DNA from 2 places in the Microtetraspora sp. AC03309 genome. Region 1 is predicted to be linked to the other one. Evidence: riboswitches for the same ligand, from Rfam matches in the RefSeq annotation. Region 1 holds a riboswitch; the other holds the start of a gene.
What was found. Region 1 has a riboswitch for thiamine pyrophosphate ahead of thiO (glycine oxidase ThiO). Riboswitches for the same ligand answer to the same signal wherever they lie in the genome.

Region 1 (4,240 bases):
ATCCCTTGAGCACGTCGTCCGGCCCGAGGAACCTCGCCGGGACCTGCGGCCCCCCGCCGCCGTTCCTGCGGGCGCCGACGAGCTTCTTGTCCTTCAGGAGCTGCTTGGCCCTGCCGATGGTCAGTCCGAGTCTCTTCGCGACCTCAGAGATGGGGAGCCACTCCCCTACGAGCTGGTCGGTCTCTCTGTCGATCTGCGCAACAGTAAGCGTCACAAATCCACGATTACCACAGGTGCCTGCCGCAAAACACCTCGATTGCGGCGCGCCCGGTAAAGCTTGGCGGGGATCCGACGGCGCTCACACCGAGCATTCCGCCGGATCCCCGCCGGTTCTCATGCCAAGACGCAGTCACGCAGGGTGGCGGCGGGATCGACGATCCTGGCGGCGTTCACCCGCTTCCCCGCCTCGATCAGGCGCCGCCCCTGGACGAGGTCCCTGGGGCGGTCGACGGTCAGCACGGCGGCCAGCCGGTCGTCCTCGGTGAGCCAGCAGGCAGCCCATTTCCGGTCCTCGCGCGGCCTCCCCCTCAGGACAAGTCGGGCGCCCTCGCGGTATCCGGCGAACTGCACCATCCGGCCGAACTGCTCGGACCAGAAGTACGGGACGGGGTCGTACACCGCGTCCTCTCCGAGCAGCGTGGCGGCGGCGGTGTCCGGCGCGCCGAGCGCGTTATCCCAGTGCTCGACCCGCAGGCGCCTGCCGAACCTGCGGGACCACCAGTTCGCGCAGTCGCCCACGGCGACGACGCCGGGGACCGACGTGCGCAGGTGCTCGTCCACGAGGACGCCGTCGTCGAGTTCGACGGCGGAGCCCTTCAGCCATTCGACGGCGGGGCGGACGCCGACGCCGGTGACGACGACGTCGGCGGGGATGCGCGCGCCGGACATGAGCGTCAGGCCGTCGGGGTCGACGGAGCCGACCATGGCGCCGAGCCGGAGCTCGATGCCGGCTTCGCCGTACCAGCCGGTGGTGTAGGCGCCGACGGTGGTACCGAGGGCCGCGGCGAGGGGCGTCTCCCCCGCCTCGACGACCGTGACGGCGCATCCCGCCCTGGCCGCGGCGGTGGCGACCTCCGCGCCGATCCAGCCGGCGCCGATGACGGCGACGCGGGCGCCGGGCACGAGCCGGGCGCGCAGCTCGATGGCGTCGTCGATGGTGCGCAGGACGTACTGCCTGCCCTCACCGCGCAGCCGGATGGGGGTCGCCCCTGTGGCGATGACGAGCCCGTCGTAGGCGAGTTCTCCTTCTGTGGTTTCCAGTACGCCGGTCCCGAGCCCCTTGGCGGCGGTCCCGAGGAGCAGCCGCACGTTCAGGGCGTCCAGGTCGGAGTCGACCACAGTGGAGTCGGTCTCTCCGAGCAGCACCGCCTTGGAGAGGGGCGGCCTGTCATAGGGGCGATGAGGTTCCTCGCCGATCAGCGTGATCCGGCCGGCGAACCCGTGGGCTCGCAGTGCCTCGATGCTCCGTATCCCGGCCAGGCCGGCACCTACCACCACGACGTGATCCACGCCCCGACACTAGATCGGCGACCGGGGCACCCGCCAATGGAGATTTGGTAACGAGTTGAGCAAGTAGCCCGCACAATGCGCGACGACCATGTTGTGCGTGACGCTCCCGATCAAGACTAGTCTTGAGGCGTAAGACGCGCGGGAGCCCGGCGAGCCGGGCTGAGAGGAGAGCACTCCAGGCTCTCGACCGCCAGAACACCTGATCCGGATAATGCCGGCGAAGGGAGCGCACAGATTGCGTGGCTACGACGTGGTCGTCGTGGGTGGTGGCGTGGTGGGCCTGTCGGCCGCATGGCGTACCGCACGGCTCGGCCTTTCCGTGGCGGTGGTGGATCCCGATCCCGGCGCGGGCGCGTCGCACGCCGCGGCGGGCATGTTGGCCCCGGTCAGCGAGGTGACGTACACCGAGGAGCCGCTGCTGCGCCTCGGACTGGCGTCGTTGGAGAGGTGGCCGTCGTTCCGGGACGCCCTCCAGGAGGAGAGCGGCGTCGACGTCGACTACCGCGCCGACGGCACGCTCGAGGTCGCGTACGGCCCGGACGACATGGCCTACCTGGAGGATCTCGCGGCGTTCGAGGAGACGCTCGGCCTGCGGGTGGAGCGGCTGACCGGGCGCGAGTGCCGCCGGTACGAACCGATGTTGTCTCCGTCGGTACGCGGCGGGCTGCTGGCGGCCGACGACGCCTGGGTGAACCCGCGCCTGGTGGTGCGGGCGCTGCTGACGGCGTTCGAGCGGGCGGGCGGCACGCTGGTCCCGGACCGGGTGGCCGAGCTGGCCGAGGCGGCGGACGAGGTCCGGGGCGTACGACTGGCGTCCGGCGAGGTGCTGGCCGGGTCGCGGGTGGTGGTCGCGGCCGGTTCCTGGTCCGCGTCGCTGGCTCCCGGCCTGCCGGTACGGCCGGTCAAGGGGCAGATCCTGCGGCTGCGCGGCCCGAAGGGGTTCCTGACCCGGTGCGTACGCGGGATGGTGCACGGCTCGCCCGCGTACCTGGTTCCGAGAGGCGACGGCGAGATCACGCTCGGCGCCACGGTGGAGGAGCTGGGGTTCGACGGCCGGGTGACCGCGGGCGGCGTGTACGAGTTGCTGCGCGACGCACGCGAACTCGTTCCCGGCATCACGGAGTTGGAGCTGGCGGAGACGACCGTCGGCTTCCGGCCGGGGACGCCGGACAACCTGCCGCTGATCGGTCCGGCGGTCGCGCCGGGCGTGATCGCGGCCACCGGGCACCACCGCGGCGGTGTGCTGCTCGCGCCGGTCACCGCGGAGGCGGTCACGGCGTTCCTGACCGGCGGCGACGTTCCGGAGGCCGTCCGGTCCTGCGACCCGGGGAGGGGCGTCCGATGAAGGTGACGATCAATGGAAACGCCGGTGAGCTGCCCGACGGCATGACCGTGGCGGAGGCCGTACGCACGCTGACGGCGCTGACCAGCGGCGTCGCCGTGGCGGTCAACGACGTGGTGGTGAGCAGGGGCTCGTGGGAGTCGACGGCGCTGGCTGAGAACGACCGGGTCGAGGTGCTGACGGCGGTGCAGGGAGGATGACCGTGAACGACGCGGACGACGTGCTGGTCCTGGGCGGGGAGAAGTTCACCTCGCGACTGATCATGGGGACCGGGGGCGCGCCCTCGCTCGACGTGCTCGACCGGGCCCTGGAGGCGTCCGGCACCGAGCTGACCACGGTGGCGATGCGCAGGCTCGATCCCGCGGTCCAGGGGTCGGTGCTCGACGTGCTGCGCCGGCGGAACATCCGGGTGCTGCCCAACACGGCCGGCTGCTTCACCGCGGGAGAGGCCGTGCTGACCGCTCGCCTGGCCAGGGAGGCCCTGGAGACGAACTGGGTCAAGCTGGAGGTCATCGCGGACGAGCGGACCCTGCTGCCCGACCCGATCGAGACGTTCGACGCCGCCGAGCGACTGGTCGCGGACGGGTTCACGGTGCTCCCGTACATCGGGGACGACCCGGCGCTGGCCCGCAGGCTGGAGCAGGCCGGCTGCGCGGCGGTGATGCCGCTGGGCGCGCCGATCGGATCCGGTCTGGGCGTCCGCAACCCGCACAGCATCGAGCTGATCGCCGAGGCGGCCTCGGTGCCGGTGATCCTCGACGCGGGCGTCGGCACCGCGAGCGACGCCGCGCTGGCCATGGAGCTGGGCTGCGACGCCGTGCTGCTGGCGACCGCGGTGACCCGCGCGCAGCGACCGGAGCTGATGGCCGCCGCCATGCGCTCGGCGGTCGAAGCGGGACGTATGGCGCGCCTGGCGGGCCGCATCCCCCGGCGCCGCTACGCGGAGGCGTCCTCGCCGTCCCTGCCGAGGTTCGCATAACGTTCAGAAACGGTCTCGTTTTGGAGCCGGAGAGCCCTACCCGTGGCAAAGGAGCCGTAAACTCGGGCGGGTGGACACGACGCTAACCGACCCGTTGGTGGGGCAGCTGCTCGACGGGCGTTATCGCGTCGAGTCCCGGATCGCCCGGGGTGGAATGGCCTCCGTCTATCTGGCTCTGGACGTCCGGCTCGACCGCACGGTGGCGCTCAAGGTGATGCACCGGTCCCTCGCCGAGGACCCGCAGTTCGTCAAGCGGTTCATCGGCGAGGCGAAGTCGGTCGCGAGCCTGTCGCACCCCAACGTGGTGCAGGTCTTCGACCAGGGCACGGACGGGTCCACCGTCTACCTCTCGATGGAGTACGTGCCGGGCAAGACGCTGCGCGACGTGCTGCGCTCGCGCGGCCCGCTGC
Region 2 (4,240 bases), on a different contig from region 1:
CCCGCATGATCCCCGTGGCCCGATCACTCCCCGCGGTGTACTCCATCGACGATCATCTGCCGCACCACTACCTCTCCGCGCTCACTCCGCCCGGAGTGCAGAACGAGTTCGGTGACTAGACGCATGACCTAGTCGGTCGGGCCGGGGCTCCGGGCGTCACGCGCCCGGAGCCCCGGCGGCGCTCACCTGCCACGCCGTACGGCCCGGGCTCCGGACAGGCGGGCCAGCTGACCGGCGACGAGCATCGTCAGGGCCGACACCAGGAACGCGGCCAGCGCGGCGTTCATCCAGGGCTGGTGCGCGAACCCGATCACGTCGCGGACCCTCGCCCAGACGTCGTCCCACCACGCGACCGTCGGGGTCACCGTGACGACCCAGTACGCGACGAAACCGAGGATCCACGGCGGCACCGTCAGCCAGCGCAGCGGGGCGTTCTCCGCCGTGTTCCATCTGTCCGCGCCGCCGAGCAGGAAGTAGTCCACCGCGAGGACCGCGAACATCGGGACGAACACCGCGCCGATGACGCTGAGGAACGCGCCGTAGGAGTTCACGTCGGCGAAGAGCGCGATGGCGATGGTGAGCACGCCGATCACCACCGAGATGATCCGCCGGTCCACCCTCGGCGCGAAGTTCTGGATCGAGATCGACGTCGAGTAGACGTTGGCGAACGACTGGTCGACCTCGCGAAGCACCAGGATGCCGAAGAAGAAGGCGCCCAGCGGCGCCGCGACGAACGGGTCCCAGACCTTGTCACCGTCGTTCCCGACCAGTGCGAGCGCCGCGATGCCGAGGGCCAGACACGCGACCTGCGCGACGGTGTAACCGCCCACGACGCCCGCGAAGGCGCTCCCGCTCGACCGCGAGTGCCGCGCGTAGTCGGCCGCGAGGGGCACCCAGGACACCGACAGCGCGATCACGTAGTCGACGGCCGGCGCGAAGGAGTCCCACGACCCGGCGCCCAGCGACGGCCCCCGGCTGAACAGCGCGACCGACAGCCACACCATCGAGATGATCACGCCGACCGTGACGTACCGCCTGAGCAGCCGGAGCGCGCCCAGCGGACGGATCGTCAACGCGATGGTCAGCAGCCCGGCCACGATCACCCAGACCGCGTACGGCACGGCGGACCCGAAGATCGCCTGGGCGCCTGTGGCGACGACCCACAGCTCGAACGCCCCCCATCCCAGCAACTGGACGATGTTGAGCACGGTCGGCGCGTACGACAGTTTGGCCCCGAACAGCCCTCTCAGCAGCACCATCGCCGGCTGGCCGGTACGCGCTCCCGGGATGGCGGCGAGCCCGACCATCGCGGTCCCGATCAGGCTGCCGACGACGGCCGCGACGATCGCCCCGGTGAAGGTCAGCGGCTTTCCGCCCAGCGGGTCGAGGAGGAACAGCGCCCCGGAGAAACCGAGGAGGCTGACACCGAGATTGGCCCAGAAGGCTCCCTGGTCGAGGACCCCGAGGGTCTTCGGGGCCTCCTCCTCCAGGGTGAGGGGGGCTTCCGCATCGAAGACGGCAGACGCCATCGCACGCTCCCTACGCCGGCATTATCCGGACAGGTTCATGCGGTCGGCGGCACGCCTCGTGGAGGAGCCGCCCTCTCAGCCCGGTCACGCCCGAGCTCCCGCGGTATCGAGTTATCGCCCCGGATTATGGCATTCCCGAGCGAAATGTCCAACAGCGAGGGGCGCGGCGGGGAAGTAACCGACGAGCGAGTGGAGAGCGAGGCACGAGCGACCCCGAGCGAGGAGGGCACGAGTCGCCTCAAGGGCGCCCCGAGCCCGCCGTGCCGAAGGCGCGGCAATCAGACACAGAGGGGCGCGGCGGGGAAGTAACCGACGAGCGAGTGGAGAGCGAGACACGAGCGACCCCGAGCGAGGAGGGCACGAGTCGCCTCAAGGGCGCCCCGAGCCCGCCGTGCCGAAGGCGCGGCAATCAGACACAGAGGGGCGCGGCGGGGAAGTAACCGACGAGCGAGTGGAGAGCGAGACACGAGCGACCCCGAGCGAGGAGGGCACGAGTCGCCTCAAGGGCGCCCCGAGCCCGCCGTGCCGAAGGCGCGGCAATGAGACACCGCGCGTCGGAGATCACGCCACGAAGGGCGGCCTGCCGCTCTCGCTCACCATGGGCAGCCCGGCGGCGGCCCAGGACTGCATGCCGCCGTCCACGTTGATCGCCTCGCGCCCGATGTGGTTCAGCCAGGCGGCGGCGTGGGCTGAGCGGCCGCCGACCCGGCAGACCACGTAGACGGGCCGGTCCAGGGGGACCTCGCCGACGCGGCTCTGCAGCTCGCCAAGGGGGATGTGACACGCGTCGGGCGCGTGCCCGGCCTGCCATTCGTCCGGCTCGCGGACGTCGAGAAGGTAGGCCCCGTCCGGCAGGGATTTCACGTCGATCTCAGGGAACGTCATACCGTCTATTTTCCCAGCCACCGGTCATGCGGGGGCACGGTCGGCCATCCGGGAGCTCCCGGCAAAATCCGGAAGACTCCGAAAGGGTGCCTGAAGAGGTCAGAAGAACGACGGGGCTCCGGCCCCCGCGCCGACTCCGGCGCCGCGGCCGAAGGTGCGCCACACCCACACCTGCGCGACCACCATGACGGGCACGCAGGGCAGAACCACCAGGGTGAGCACGCCCAGGGTGCCGGGAGGCGCCACGTGGTCGAGCAGCCACGGGGTCGCGACGGCCAGTGGCACCGCCACCGGGACGGCGGCCAGGCACGCCGAGCCGAGCAGCGCCCTGCCGGTACGGCCGGGCCCGCCGAGCCGCCAGATCGCGAACCTCCGGCCGTGGAGGGCGAACACCCCGACCACCAGCGCCGCGTAGCCCACCCCGAGCGGGGTGAGCACCGGCCCGCCCTGGACGAGGGCGGCCAGCGCCAGACCCCAGGTCAGGGCCAGGCCGAACGAGCCGACGCAGAGCACGCCGTCCCAGAACGCCCGCCAGGCACGGCCGTCCTGCCTGCGCCGGAACCACAATCCGGCGTCACGGAGCACCCACGACACGAGCAGCCCGACGACCAGCGGATAGAGGGTGAACAGCACCTCGCCCTCCAGGTGGGGGAACGCGCCGAACAGCACGCCCACCACCGCGACCAGCCACACCTCGCCGGCCAGGACGAACGGCGCCATCCCCGCCACCAGCCGGTCCCGCTCCGCGCCGGTACGGCCGAGCACGGGCAGCAGCATGCCGAGTCCGATGTCGAAGCCCTCCAGGGCGAAGTAGCCGATCAGCAGCAGGGCGAACACGCCGAGCCAGAGGATGTCCATCGTCGTCTCCTAGAGAGGCGGCACTAGAGGGCGGCACAGAGAGGCGGCATCAGAGGGTCAGCGCCGGTGCGGGCGCGGGCGGGCGCCCGGAGGCGCCGAGGGTCGCGGCGGCCGGGCCGCGCCGTACGGTGCGGGCGATGAGCAGGTAGTCCACGACGGCGAGCAGGCCGAGCACACCGATGAAGGCGACGAAGGAGCCGACGATCATGCCTGGGGTGAGCCCGGGGGACATGGCGTCCTTCACGGTCAGCCTGCCGTACACGATCCAGGGCTGGCGGCCGATCTCGCGGACCAGCCAGCCGAGGATCGACGCGATGAACGGCAGCGGGGTCATGAGCATCAGCAGCGGGTGCGTCCACCGCCAGCGGGCCAGCCAGTCGCGGAACAGCAGCGGGGTCAGGCCGAACATCACCGCGAACTGGATGAGCTGTCCGATGAGGATCATGAAGCCCAGCGGAGCACCGACGGCCGGGCCGCCGTTGAACTTGCCCGGCTGGACCAGGCCGACCGCGCCGAACTGGGCGTAGCCGAAGCCCACGGTGATCGTGGTGCCGATGAGCGCCCCCACCACGCCGAGGCGCAACGATCGGACGAAGAACTCCCACTCGGACGTACGGCGGAACAGGTGGTAGGCGCTCGCGCCGATGATGACGAAGCTGCCGACGAACAGGCCCGCGCCGAGCACGTGGGGCAGCGCGAAGACGAGCGCCGGGTTGGTCAACAGGGCGCCGAAGTCGGTCAGTACGAGGTGATCCCCGCGCAGTTCGGCCGCCGCCGGGTTCTGCAGGAACGAGTTCGCCACGAGGATCCAGAACGCGGAGGCGTACGCCGTGAGCGCGACCAGCCAGATGCACGCCAAATGCAGCCATCGCGGCAGCCGGTGCCAGCCGAAGATCCACAGGCCGAGGAAGGTGGACTCCAGGAAGAAGGCCACCATCGTCTCGATCGCCAGCGGCGCGCCGAAGACG

Region 2: it holds a riboswitch for thiamine pyrophosphate, as region 1 does, so the genes downstream of both, IMZ11_RS32925 (cytosine permease) here and thiO (glycine oxidase ThiO) in region 1, are expected to answer to the same signal.

The regions. Positions count from the first base shown of each region.
Region 1 is NZ_JADDIL010000036.1:51,897-56,136, reverse strand. It holds gene IMZ11_RS21980 (Rv2175c family DNA-binding protein) at 1-214, opposite strand, end outside; gene IMZ11_RS21975 (FAD-dependent oxidoreductase) at 334-1,509, opposite strand; TPP riboswitch at 1,638-1,752, shown strand; gene thiO (glycine oxidase ThiO) at 1,745-2,854, shown strand; gene thiS (sulfur carrier protein ThiS) at 2,851-3,051, shown strand; gene IMZ11_RS21960 (thiazole synthase) at 3,048-3,830, shown strand; gene pknB (Stk1 family PASTA domain-containing Ser/Thr kinase) at 3,901-4,240, shown strand, end outside.
Region 2 is NZ_JADDIL010000072.1:16,097-20,336, reverse strand. It holds gene IMZ11_RS32930 (lipase family protein) at 1-119, shown strand, start outside; gene IMZ11_RS32925 (cytosine permease) at 183-1,529, opposite strand; TPP riboswitch at 1,519-1,641, opposite strand; gene IMZ11_RS32920 (rhodanese-like domain-containing protein) at 2,091-2,414, opposite strand; gene IMZ11_RS32915 (cytochrome d ubiquinol oxidase subunit II) at 2,514-3,272, opposite strand; gene IMZ11_RS32910 (cytochrome ubiquinol oxidase subunit I) at 3,322-4,240, opposite strand, start outside.